DNA from 3 places in the Paenibacillus allorhizosphaerae genome. Region 3 is predicted to be linked to each of the others. Evidence: riboswitches for the same ligand, from Rfam matches in the RefSeq annotation. Region 3 holds a riboswitch; each other region holds the start of a gene.
The links. A riboswitch is a leader RNA that binds a small molecule or an ion and turns the genes downstream of it on or off. The one in region 3 is predicted to bind cyclic di-GMP.
Positions count from the first base shown of each region.

Region 1: linked by a shared signal. The riboswitch ahead of ACFQI7_RS12855 (GspE/PulE family protein) and the one ahead of ACFQI7_RS23390 (methyl-accepting chemotaxis protein) in region 3 are both predicted to bind cyclic di-GMP.
Region 2: linked by a shared signal. The riboswitch ahead of ACFQI7_RS03465 (hypothetical protein) and the one ahead of ACFQI7_RS23390 (methyl-accepting chemotaxis protein) in region 3 are both predicted to bind cyclic di-GMP.

Region 1 covers NZ_JBHSRV010000002.1:895,963-900,174, forward strand. Annotated here, with positions in the region: gene tlp (small acid-soluble spore protein Tlp) at 1-2, opposite strand, end outside; gene ACFQI7_RS12840 (DNA-3-methyladenine glycosylase family protein) at 119-1,039, shown strand; gene ACFQI7_RS12845 (CidA/LrgA family protein) at 1,048-1,416, shown strand; gene ACFQI7_RS12850 (LrgB family protein) at 1,394-2,095, shown strand; cyclic di-GMP riboswitch class II at 2,269-2,350, shown strand; gene ACFQI7_RS12855 (GspE/PulE family protein) at 2,409-4,073, shown strand.
Region 2 covers NZ_JBHSRV010000001.1:824,732-828,943, reverse strand. Annotated here, with positions in the region: gene tkt (transketolase) at 1-1,821, shown strand, start outside; gene ACFQI7_RS03465 (hypothetical protein) at 2,260-2,466, opposite strand; cyclic di-GMP riboswitch class I at 2,572-2,658, opposite strand; gene ACFQI7_RS03460 (HAD family hydrolase) at 2,742-3,515, opposite strand; gene ACFQI7_RS03455 (cysteine-rich CWC family protein) at 3,655-3,888, shown strand; gene ACFQI7_RS03450 (helix-turn-helix transcriptional regulator) at 3,885-4,212, shown strand, end outside.
Region 3 covers NZ_JBHSRV010000007.1:43,947-48,158, reverse strand. Annotated here, with positions in the region: gene ACFQI7_RS23400 (TetR family transcriptional regulator) at 1-463, shown strand, start outside; gene ACFQI7_RS23395 (hypothetical protein) at 551-820, shown strand; cyclic di-GMP riboswitch class I at 1,142-1,229, shown strand; gene ACFQI7_RS23390 (methyl-accepting chemotaxis protein) at 1,647-3,746, shown strand; gene ACFQI7_RS23385 (ABC transporter substrate-binding protein) at 3,798-4,212, shown strand, end outside.

The DNA of each region.
Region 1 (4,212 bases), on a different contig from region 3:
ATGAGAGAATTCAGCTCCTTTGGGATGATCGGTGCAATGATGCACCAGATATACAATGCCACGGCAGCGCCAAAAATATACAAGCGAAAAGCCGAATTGCGGTATGAAAGGAGTTCGTATGACATCGATACGTTTATCGCCGAGGCCTCCATATGATTTTACAAAGATGGTGCGACGGCTGCAGGGCGTGAAGCATGAGCTGTACCGGATGGAAGACTATGCCCTGGTCCGAACCGTTCGGCTTGCAAAAGCCTCTTCCCCTCTGCTTGTGCGGATTGACTCCATAGGCACGATTGAAAAGCCTGAGCTGAAAGTTGACGTTGCAGGCGGTGGCAAGTTGGGAGAAGCAGAGAAGCTGGAGCTGGAACGGCTGCTCGGCCGCATGCTGTCCGCTGAGGTGGAATTAAATCCGTTCTATGAGCATATGGAAGCGCTAGGTGATGAATGGTCCGCGATCTGCGCACGGTTTCGCGGTCTTCATCTGCTGCTGGAGGCCGATTTGTTCGAATGCATGTGCAAGACCGTTATCGGACAGCAGCTGAATTTGGCTTTTGCCTCCGAACTGAATCGGAGGTTGATGGGAGCCGCTGCTCAGCCGCTGGAGCATAAGGGCGTCATCTACCCGGTGTTCCCCTCGCCCGAAGAAGTGGCGAGCCTGGAATACGAGCAGCTTCAGACATTGCAGTTCAGCCGCCGCAAAGCGGAATATGTGATCGATTGGGCGAGAGCGATCGTATCGGGCACCGTCGATTTGCAAGCGCTCTTCGCGATGGACAACGAAGAGATCATGGAACGGCTTACCCGGCTGCGGGGCATAGGGCGGTGGTCGGTGGAATGCTTTTTGCTTTTCGGAATGGGTCGAACCGATCTGCTGCCGGCGGCGGATATCGGTTTAAGGAATGCGCTCAAAAAGCTGTACGGACGATCTGAGCAGCCGAAGGAAGAGGAAGTGCGCCGGATCGGAGCGTCATGGACGCCGTGGAGCAGCTATGCTTCGCTATATTTATGGGAAAGTCTGCATGACTCGGAAAGGGCGTGACATGACCGATGGTCGGCTTTGCGATCCTGCTCGGCTTTTATTTTTTAGGAACATTGCTGCACAGCGGACTGCAAATTCCGCTTCCAGCGAATGTAATCGGGTTAATTCTGTTTACGCTATGCTTGTTTCTCCGAATCGTCAAATTGGAGTGGGTCGAGGAAGCGAGCCAATTTTTGATCAAACATATGCTGCTGCTGTTTGCTCCGATCGTCGTAGGTACGATGGTCTTTTTCGGACTGATCGGCCGGGAAGCCGTTCCGATCCTGGTCAGCTTGTTTGCAAGTACGTTCGGCGTTCTGCTGATTTCGGGATGGATGGCGAAGCTTACGCGGGCTGCGCAGCATAAGGAGAGGAGTGAAGGAAGTGACCCTCTCTGACATTACCGGTCAGCCCTTATTCGGCATTACATTGACCGTTGCGGCTTACGCCGCGGCACTAGGTTTGCAGCGCAGGTGGAAGGCGCTTCATCCGCTGCTGATTTGTTCCGCAATCATCGTTATCATTTTGCTGCTTTTGCATGTGCCCTATGAAGTATATCAAACGGGCGGCGAATACATCGTCTTTTTGCTTGGACCGGCGACCGTAGCGCTAGGCGTGCCGCTATACAAAAATGCACGACGCATTCGGCAAAATGCGATCTCTATACTAACCGGCATATCGGTTGGATCCGTCTGCGCCATTGTATTGTCGGCAGCGCTCGTGTGGTGTTTGGGCGGAAACCGGGAGCTGATGGTGACGATGATGCCCAAGTCGGTCACATCGCCGATCGCGCTGGAAATATCCCGGCAGGCCGGAGGGATTCCCGAGCTGACGGCGGTGCTTACGGTGCTGACCGGGTTGATCGGCAGCATGCTCGGACCGGGACTGCTGCGCCTCGCGGGCGTTCGCGACGACATCTCGATAGGTACGGCGATCGGTACGGCGGCACATGGCATCGGCACGGCCCGCATTATTCGCGACTCCGAGCTGGCTGGCAGCGTCAGCGGCTTTGCCATGGGGGCGGCGGCCATTATTACTTCATTTTTATTTATTCCGTTATACGTTTGGCTGCATTAATCATTGTTCTCAAACATGTTCATTTCTTTGGCCTGTTTCGCAAACAGAGGGAATCATTTTTACGCGCCATATAATGTTCATCGATTTGTCGAATTATCGAGAAGAAAGATGAAAATAATATTTGACGGAAAATGAGCCGATATGCTTAAATATGATTACGAATCCCATAATACATAATCAGAAGAAGCTATGACCGGCTGTTCTTAATTGGGCACTTGGACCGCCGCGAGCCAGTAGTGCAACCGACCTGACGATCTATGCAGTTAGGTCTTTTTTGCTTGTTCAACGATAATCGAAACGAGGGATGTTCGATATGGCTCCCCGCAAAAAAATAGGCGATCTATTGGTTGATGCCGGCTTGCTCACACAAGAACAACTGGCGACGGCGTTACAGGAACAGCGGGAAACGAAGATGAGACTCGGCGAATTTTTGATCAAGCGCAATTACCTCACCGAACAGCAGCTTATCGAAGTGCTGGAATTCCAGCTCGGCATCCCGCACATTCAGCTGTACCGACAAAAGATTGACCCGAAAGTGATCAATATGATTTCACAGCGGCTGGCGCTGCAGCATCAAGTATTGCCTGTTCGTCTGGAGAACAATAAGTTGATTCTCGCCATGGCCGATCCGCTTGATTATTTTGCGATTGACGAGCTGCGGATGAGCACGGGCTTGCGTATTGAGCCTTATATTGCCGCTCGGGACGAGCTGCAGCGTGCGATCAAACGTTATTATGGACTGCAGGAATCGGTTGATCAGATCAGTCAAATATTGCAAAACCGGGAGCAGGAGGAAGCAAAGCTTCCGGCTGGGGAGGAAGATTCGCCTGTCGTGAAGACGGTGAATCAAATCATTATTCAAGCGGTGCAAATCGGCGCAAGCGATATCCATATTGATCCGCAGGAAGACAGCTTGCGGATTCGTTACCGGGTGGACGGTTTGATGCGAACGGAGCGGACGCTGCCGGCGCATATGCAAAGCGTGATCGTGGCGCGGATCAAAATTATGGCAAATCTGAACGTAGCGGAGAGGCGGCAGCCGCAAGACGGTCGAGTGGAGATGGAAATCGATTTTCGCAAAGTGGACATCCGCATCTCTACGTTGCCTACGATTCACGGCGAAAAGATTGTCATGCGCGTACTAGATCTCGACAGCACGCTGGAGGAGCTGGAAAAGCTCGGCTTGTCCGACCACAACCTTCCGTTGTTTCTCAAGGGGATTCAAAATCCGCACGGTGTCGTGCTTATTACGGGACCTACGGGAAGCGGGAAAACGACGACGCTCTACTCGGCGCTGTCGCGTCTGAATCAGGAAAACGTCAACATCGTTACCGTGGAAGATCCGGTTGAATATAAGCTGCAAGGTATCAATCAGGTGCAAGTGAATTTGACGACGGGGTTAACTTTTGCCCGCGGGTTGCGGGCAATTTTGCGGCAAGATCCGAATGTGGTGATGGTCGGGGAAATCCGCGATCTAGAGACGGCGGAAATCGCAGTTCGGGCGGCGATGACAGGGCACCTGGTGTTGAGTACGCTGCATACGAACAGTGCAGTCAATGCAATTACCCGCTTGATCGATATGGGGGTTGAGCCGTTCCTCGTGTCTTCATCCATCAGCTGTATCGTCGCTCAGCGGCTGGTCCGCAGAGTGTGTCCTTACTGCATGACGGATCACCAACCTACCGAAGCCGAGCGAAAGCTGCTGGATGAGTACGGTTTCCGCAATCCCGCGATGAAAAAAGGCAGCGGCTGCGGAGAATGCGGACGTACCGGTTTCAAAGGCAGACTTGCGATACACGAAATCGTATATGTGGACAACACGCTGCGCTCGATGATTTTGCAAAAACGATCGGATAGCGATTATAGGTCACATGCGATCAAGCAAGGTTTGGTTCCGTTAATCGTGGACGGATTGGGCAAAGTAGCCGCCGGACAAACGACGATGTCCGAAATTTTCCGGGTGTCCGGTTTCGAGTAAGAGAAAACAGTTGTTTTAAATAGGACTAAAGGTGTAATTTTTAAGAAAAACTAGTCCTAATAACCTATACCCACATATACTATTATTAAATAATATAGTATAATGCTGATAAGATAACAGGTCAAAATACCTAAGATGA
Region 2 (4,212 bases), on a different contig from region 3:
CTGTCCGCCGGTCACGGGTCCATGCTGCTGTACAGCCTGCTGCACTTGTTCGGATATGATTTGCCGCTTGACGAACTGAAGCGGTTTCGCCAGTGGGGGAGCAGAACGCCGGGCCATCCGGAATTCGGCCATACGCCGGGCGTGGACGCGACAACCGGTCCGCTCGGGCAAGGCTTCGGCATGGCGGTCGGGATGGCGATGGCCGAGGCGCATATGGCGGCTGTGTACAACCGGGATCATTACCCGGTGATCGATCATTTCACGTATGCGATTTGCGGCGACGGCGATATGATGGAAGGCGTAACCGGGGAATCCGCTTCGCTCGCCGGGCATTTAAAGCTCGGCAAGCTGATTGTGCTGTACGATTCGAATGACATTTCGCTCGATGGCGACCTGAACGTGTCCTTTTCGGAAAATGTGCTGATGCGGTTTGCCAGTTACGGCTGGCATACGCTGCGAGTGGAGGACGGCAACGATCTTGAAACGATCGGCCAAGCTTTGTCCGAAGCGCAAGCGGACCCGCGTCCTACGCTTATTGAAGTGAAGACGGTCATCGGCTACGGCAGTCCGAACAAGAGCGGCAAAGCGGGAGAGCATGGGTCGCACGGCGTTCCACTCGGTCATGAGGAGACATTGTTGACGAAACGGTTTTTCGACTGGCCGGCCGAGCCGGAATTTTTCGTTCCCGAGGAAGCGAAGCCTCATTTTGCCGCATTGAAGCTAGCGGGCGACCACAAGGAAACGGCATGGCGCAAGATGATGCAAAGCTACCGCGAGGCGTATCCGGAGCTTGCCGCGCAGTTCGATACGGCGGCCGCCGGCCAATTGCCCGAAGGCTGGGATTCGGCGCTGCCGTTATACGGCCCCAGCGATCCGCCTGTGGCGACGAGATCAGTGTCGGAACGTGCGATCAATGCCATTGCCGGGACGGTGCCGTTCCTGATCGGCGGCGCGGCGGATTTGGAGACGTCTGTAAAAACGAACATCAAGGCATCGCATCGGTTTGCGGCTCCGGATTACAGCGGGCGCAATGTGTTTTTCGGCGTACGGGAATTCGCGATGGGCGCGGCCTTGAACGGCATGCTGCTCCATCGAGGAGTCCGTCCGTTTTGCGCTACGTTCTTCGTGTTTTCCGATTATTTGCGCCCGGCGATCCGCCTTGCCTCGCTGATGCGGCTTCCAGCCGTCTACGTGTTCACGCATGACAGCATCGCCGTTGGGGAGGACGGCCCTACGCATGAGCCGGTGGAGCAGCTGGCTGCGCTCCGCGCCATTCCGGGCATCACGGTGCTCCGTCCGGCGGATGCCAATGAGACGATAGCCGCATGGAAGTTCGCGGTAGCGCAAAGCGACGGGCCATGCGCTCTTATTTTAACGCGGCAGGCGCTGCCGATATTGCTGGGCACGGCGGAGCTGGCGCCGGCAGGCATCGCGCAAGGCGCTTATGTTTTGTCAGAGGGGGAGCGGTCCGTTCCGGATGCGCTGGTCATTGCCACCGGTTCGGAGGTGCAGCTGGCTTTGGAAGCGCAGCAAAGGCTGCGCGAACGCGGCATTCACGTACGTGTCATTAGCATGCCCAGTTGGGAGCGGTTCGAGAAGCAGCCCGAGGCGTACAAGCGCGCGGTTCTTCCGCCGGAGGTGCCGATCCGGCTTACGTTGGAGATGGGGTCGACGCAAGGATGGCGGGAATATGCAGGCGATCGGGGAGCGATGATGGGGATCGATCGGTTCGGCGCTTCGGCCCCGGCTTCCGTATTGATCAAGGAATACGGCTTCACAGCAGAAGAAGTCGTACGTCGGGTCGAGCTTTTGTTGAAATGATGCGGCCCTAGGCCTGACGCTTCATGAACTTTCAGCGAGACTTTCATCCGTGTCATGTGAAAAAAAGAATAATATGGACAGCTCGCTCATATTCATAGAGTAACAGCGACTACATTGAAAATGAGAGATACCCTATGGAGCGAAATATGTTTTCCGAGCTGCTTCACGATTTGTTTAAAATCTTCCTATTCCAACTGTATATCATAGTGTTCAAGCATGCCCCGTGGATACATCTGCCGATGGTCAAGGAGATCATGTTTGTATATTCTTTGATTTTTTTCGGCGTCTTTTTTGTATCACTTTATTCTCCTGTCCGGAAAGCGGAGGAAGCAAATTCCGGTGTCAGTCAGGAAGCAGCTTGATGGGGGAATGCGTTACCGTCCGATCCAAACAAGAAAGACAGCCACATTTTTGTGGCTGTCTTTCTTGTTTGATTCATTATACTGCGGCAGGCTGTTGCTCGCTTGCTTGTTCCTGAAGCCATTGGGACATCACCTTCAGCGAATCGCGCAATTCGATCAGCTGCCGTTCGGATGCTTGACGCATCGTCGATTGCAATTGCTGCGAAAGCTCTTCCCCTAAAATATCGGTTAAATTGTTTTGCATTTCCACTGTTGAAATGGTTTCGTAACGTTTGTTCATCATCTACCGCCTCCTCGAATGATGTTCAAGATGATGCAGCCGGAAAGTTGATACTAGCGTGACTCTCCTATACGCGAAAGGAAGGCATAGACATACGGGCCTATATCTTTCGGCAGCTGGCTGACATTGTGCAATGACACTGTAGTCCCTTTAGCTTTGCGTCCCTGACTTTCATCAGGTTTGCCGTTTATCGAGATAACCGTAACGTGACCCCATTATACCACAAGACCCATCAAAAATCGAGTTTATTAGACAGTGTAGTTCTAATTACATAGGCATTAAGTACTTATTTCCGGAGCGGCTTCAGCGGCTCTATCGGTGGAAGCATTCAACAGCCGAACGATGTCGCTTAGCGTCTTGATCGAATAGTAAGGCTGCACGCTAAGGGAAGAGATATCCATCTCGCGATGATTGACCCATACCCCTTTGATTCCCAACGCTTGAGGCGCCTCGATTTCCCATTTGAAGTTATCTCCGATTATCCATGTTTCGCTTGGGTGCACCCCCAATCGACTCATGGCCATGTGATAAATCCCGGGTTCCGGTTTGCCGATACCGCATTCTTCTTCGATGAAAATATCGTCGAAGTAGGGGGACAGCTGGAATCGATCGATTTTGCTTCGTTGGCCATGCGAGCTCCCATTCGTAATGAGCGCCAGTTTCATCCCGAGCGCACGTATGTATTCCAGTGTCTCGACCGCGCCCGGAAACAGCGTAATCGCCGCATCGCGCGAACGGCCGTACTCGTCAGCAATTCGATGAAGAAGAGATGCTTCTTCTTGAACAGGAAGACCGGCATCGGTCAGAGCCGTCTCGACAATATGCCTCCTTGTTTCATTCATCTGCAGCCGCCCCGTACGGTGCCTGTCCGCATCGCTCCAGTACCACTGCGCTTGCTTTTTGATCGCCTTAACCGCATCGTCTATAGCTGCTTCCGACCACGCAGGAAAGTGATTCATACATGCGTTTTTCCAGCAAACATCCAGATCGACGCCGTAATCAAATGAAATAATCGTATCGTCCAGGTCCAGTAATATCGCTTTGGGCAGCAAGACTGTCCACCTCCGGAGATGAATTCACAGGTTCTTCCATTATTATAAACGAACCGGACCGCTACGTCTGTATATTGCCAAAACACGTTATGATATAATGTGAGACAGCGATTCCAAGTTGAAGCAAGCAGGTGACCTTATGAAGGATGGAAAGGCAATGACATGTCCCCTCTGCGGACGCGATAACGATTGCGGCAATGTTGCAGGCAAACCGCACGGAACATGCTGGTGCAGCAAACAAAATTTCCCGAAATCAATATTCGAGCTCGTGAAGCCGGAGCAGTTGGGGAAATCCTGCATATGCAAGACGTGTCTCGAGCGTTTTAAGGATAGAAACGGGGTTGCGACCGGCGACAGTGGGGGGAGCCGATGAGTAATTTACATCGAATTTTATGGATCGACGGACAAATCCGCTCGCTGCGCTATCCGAACGTCAAAGCGATTGCCGAGCGATTCGAAATCTCGATCCGCCAAGCGTCCCGGGATTTGAGCTATTTGCGGGATACGCTGGGCGCTCCGCTTCAATACTCTCACAAGCATCAAGGCTACCGCTACGACCAACCCACCTATGCGCTGCCTTCCGTTTTCCTGACGGAAGAGCAGAAACAATCCCTGGTTTACTTATCGATGCAATACAAGCAATCCGGTGAAAAGCATGAAGCTCACATCGCGGAAATATTATCAAGACTGGCATTAG
Region 3 (4,212 bases):
TTATTTCGGAGGCAAGGAGAAAGTGTTCCATGCCGTATTCGACTACTTTTTCCCGGGCCGGCGGATGCAGCAATATGAGGAAACGCTTAACCAACCTGTAGAGGGCTTACGGCTGATCGTGAAGGAAATCATCCTTTTCAGCATGACGGATACGGAGCTTAGCGGCATCATACAGCAGGAAATGATTCGCAGAAGCCCCCGGTCGGATACGATACGCGCCATCACGTTCCCCGTATGGGAAAAGGTGCGCGAGCTGCTGGAGAAAGGCAGACGTGAAGGCGTTTTCCGGTTCGAATCGTTGGATCACACGTTCATGTTCATTATCGGGGTCGCGCTGGGGCATAAAAAATTTCCGCATTTCGAACCGATCATGTCCGTAACGGAGTCGAATCCGCAATGGATGGCGGATCATGCCGTCGATTTTATTTTCAAAGCGCTGGAGGTCAAAGAACAGGAAACATAACGGACGGATAGGGGACATCCGCCCACACCGCCCGCCCTGGAAATTGCATAATATACATTAACTAGCTTCCAAAGGGTGATCCGTATCATGAATCGATTTCCAATGATGATCCGCAGCGTCAACGAAAGTCTGGATGAGATTATTACCGCTATTGATAAAGTGAATGCCATCTATCAGTCGGCGGAGCAAATGTCTCCAATGGTGAAGCAGGTCGCCAAACTGCTGGCCGACGCGAAAGCGGGAAATTCCGGGCCGGTACGAACGAGCGAAGGCCGCAGCAGGCAAGGGCAAGTTCATACGGCCCGTGCCAAAAAGAAAAAGCCGTCCTCAACCCGCGGCATAAGGCGCGTTTGGTAAACCCAATAAACGAGGAAAAAGCCAGGTTCCGGCCAACCTGGCTTTTTTTGGTTGGCAAACTCTCCCAAATGGGTTATACTGGAATCTATCATATGTTATTCCCAATATATCAAACTTGGTTGCCCCGGTTTTCTTCCTCCGCTACGGTCGTAGCGACCGTGTTCGCTAATTCGTCATAATTTGCACGAGCTTAATCGTATCAGCGAATTGAGTAGTTCTTTCGTAGGACAACTTTTATTTGAAGTGCCCTAAATATTGCAAAAGATGTTGATTGTTGTAAATTGCTGTGTTATGGTAATGAGGAATAATGACTAACTACTTTACTGATAAAGGCAGACTCTTCGAAAGAAGGGGACGCAAAGCCACAGGCCTAAAGGATCAATTTTTCTATGGCGGCTGGGTTTCCAAAGGAGGTAGGACGAATGATCGTTGCTGAATCTGTCCGTTGTTGACCCGGATGGTTCTTTATCATGCATATTTTTGAAAAAATGCTGCATCGCTTTTTCGCTATTGCTGCAAGAGTGATATAAAAGCAGACATGAAGTTACGGCAATGATAGGGTTTCGCAAGTGAACGGTAAAATTTATGTTGGATTTTGCAGAACGATGTCAATCGTCTTGCCGTTGTAGTCACCATGTTTCGACAGAACCAGATTAGAAGAAAAGCTTGTGCCACGTCTCCCCGTCGGTTTCTTCAAGCCTGATAGATTCAATGACCGGAGGACCTTGATAGACAAGGGCACCACAACAGCAGCGGAGTTCACTCAAGTTACTACATAACTTCGGTGCGGCGTGGGTTGGAACAAGAGATGAGAGGACGAGCATTTATGAAATCTTTCAAGCTGCTGACGACGATTTTTCAACCGGTAGTCTTTGCCATGAACAGACTAAAATTTTCCTTGAAGTTTGCGTTGATCGGTCTGTTTTTGATCATTCCGGCCATTGTCATCAGCCTGCTGTTAAGCAAGCAGATTATGGAGCAAATCCGCCTTGGATCCGAAGTAGGGCGGGGACTGAGCTATGTGAAGTCGATTCAACTGGCGGTAAATGAAACGATATCCTCCCGCGAAGCGTTACTGTCATCGGATGCGAGCAAAGCGGATGAGGCAAAGAAACGTTTGGCTGCGGCGATTGACGAACTATCCGTGAGCGAGCGCAAGTATAGCAGCGGAGCCGCTACGGGTGAAAAGTTGGAGAAGGTGCTGGAGCAGCACGCCAAGTTGAAAGAGGCGGCGCTTAAGGATAAGAAAGAAATTGTAGATCTGTACGCCGTGCTCATGACGGAGCTTAACAACCTGATTACGGCGGTCGGCGACGCTTCGAATGTCAACTTCGACAGCTATGAAGGAACCTCTTACCTCTTTAACGCGTATGCCAGCCAAATGCTTCCGCAAACGAACAATACCTCGGTGATGAAAAGCATCGGTCCCGACGTATTAGCGCGAGGCTCTTTGACGGAGGATGAGAAGTTATGGCTGCGCACAGCCTCCGTGAAGTCGCGAATGAACGCTTTGCAAACTTCCATGGATACGTTTTTCCGGGCAAATCCGGAGTACGCAGAGCGGCTTCAAAAGCCGACGGAACAAGCGATTTCGGCATCCAACGCATTTTCCGATCTGGTTGGGACCAAAATGCTCAACGCTGCCGAAATGATGAGCCAAAAATCCGAATTCGACATCGTCGTTTCCAAGACGGAAGAGGCGAATGCCGCTTTGCTGAGCGCGCTTTCGGCGACGCTTGACGAAATAACGAAGGAGCGGATGGACAGCAACCGGAGCACGATCGTGTGGGTCATGCTGCTGGTAGTATTCGTGATCGTCTTATCCGTTTATTTGTTCTCCGGGTTCTACATCTCGGTGATCCGATCCATTCGTCAGTTGTCGGAAGCGTCGGCGACGCTTGCGGCCGGGGATCTGCGTACGCAAATCCGGCTTCAGACCAAGGATGAGATGAGCTACATCGCCCAGTCGTTCAACGAAATGGCGGCCTCTCTCGAGAAGCTGATTACGATGAACAAGAAGGTCGTCGACCAGGTGGCGGAGTCATCCACGATCCTGCTCGAAACCTCGAACCAATCGGCGGCTTCGACGGAACACTTCAACCAGGTGATCGGGGACATTGCCCAAGGATCGTATACGCAATCGGAGGCGGCGCAGCAATCGTCCACGGCCATGGTCGAAATGGCTGCCGGCATTCAGCGCATTGCGGAATCCTCTTCGACCGTATCGGAGGCCGCCATCGTGGCGTCCACAAGAGCGGAGAACGGGAATACGCTCGTGCAATCGGCAATTGGTCAGATCGATTCGATTCATCAAACCGTGCAATTGGCGGCGCAAATCGTCCATACGTTAGGGCAGCGGTCCAGCGAGATCGGCCAAATCGTAGGAATGATCAGCGAAATCGCGAATCAGACGAATCTGCTTGCCCTGAACGCTTCGATCGAGGCGGCCAGAGCGGGCGAACACGGCAGCGGCTTTGCCGTTGTAGCCGCAGAAGTGAAGAAGCTGGCGAACGCAAGCAAAGACCAGGCGCAAAGCATCGACGGATTGATCAAGGACATTCAAGACAGCGTCAACCAAGCGGTACAAGCCATGAATCAGGGCGTAGAGGATGTCAATATCGGTTCCAACATGATGAAAGAGACGGAAGCTTCATTCCGTCATATTTTGGAATCCGTACAGGAAGTCGCGGAGCAAATTCAGGAAATTTCCGCAGCAGCGGAAGAAATGTCGGCAGGCTCCCAGGAAGTTTCCGCATCGCTTGAGGAGATGGTGGATATCGCCGGAGTCGCCAGAGATAAGGCATCGGACGCCAACTCTTCGGTTTCCGTTCAGTTGAAATCCGCCGAAACCATTCAATCGTATTCACGGAAGCTCAATGAGCTTGCGATGAGTCTGCAAACCGATATGGGGCGTTTTAAAGTGTAGGAGCAGGATTTATATAAAAGATCCAAAGTAACGATTGGGAGGGACTTATTGATGTTGGGATGGAGAGGTACAAAACGAATTTGGGTGACTGGGCTGCTCGTCATGGCTCTGGCCTTAACGGGCTGCGGTGGAAAAGCGACGCCGGCATCAGGCGGGAAGGACGGCAAAGGGGAAGCGCAGAATCAGCAGGAATTGGTCAAGTGGAAGCACGGGATCGTTAAAGCCAGAGGCGACGCATCGTACCAGCTGATGGCGAAAGAGAAAAACTTCTTCAAAAAGCACGGCGTCAATATCGAATACATGGAGTTTGAGAGCGACGTTACGATGCTGCAGGCGCTCGTCGCCGACCAAATCGATTCGATGGAAGCGAACCCGGCTTCGGCACTCACGGCCGTACAGCAAGGCGCGAAGCTCAAAGTGATCGGCTCCACGTTATCGGTCAACCCGTTCGTGCTGTACGTAAAAA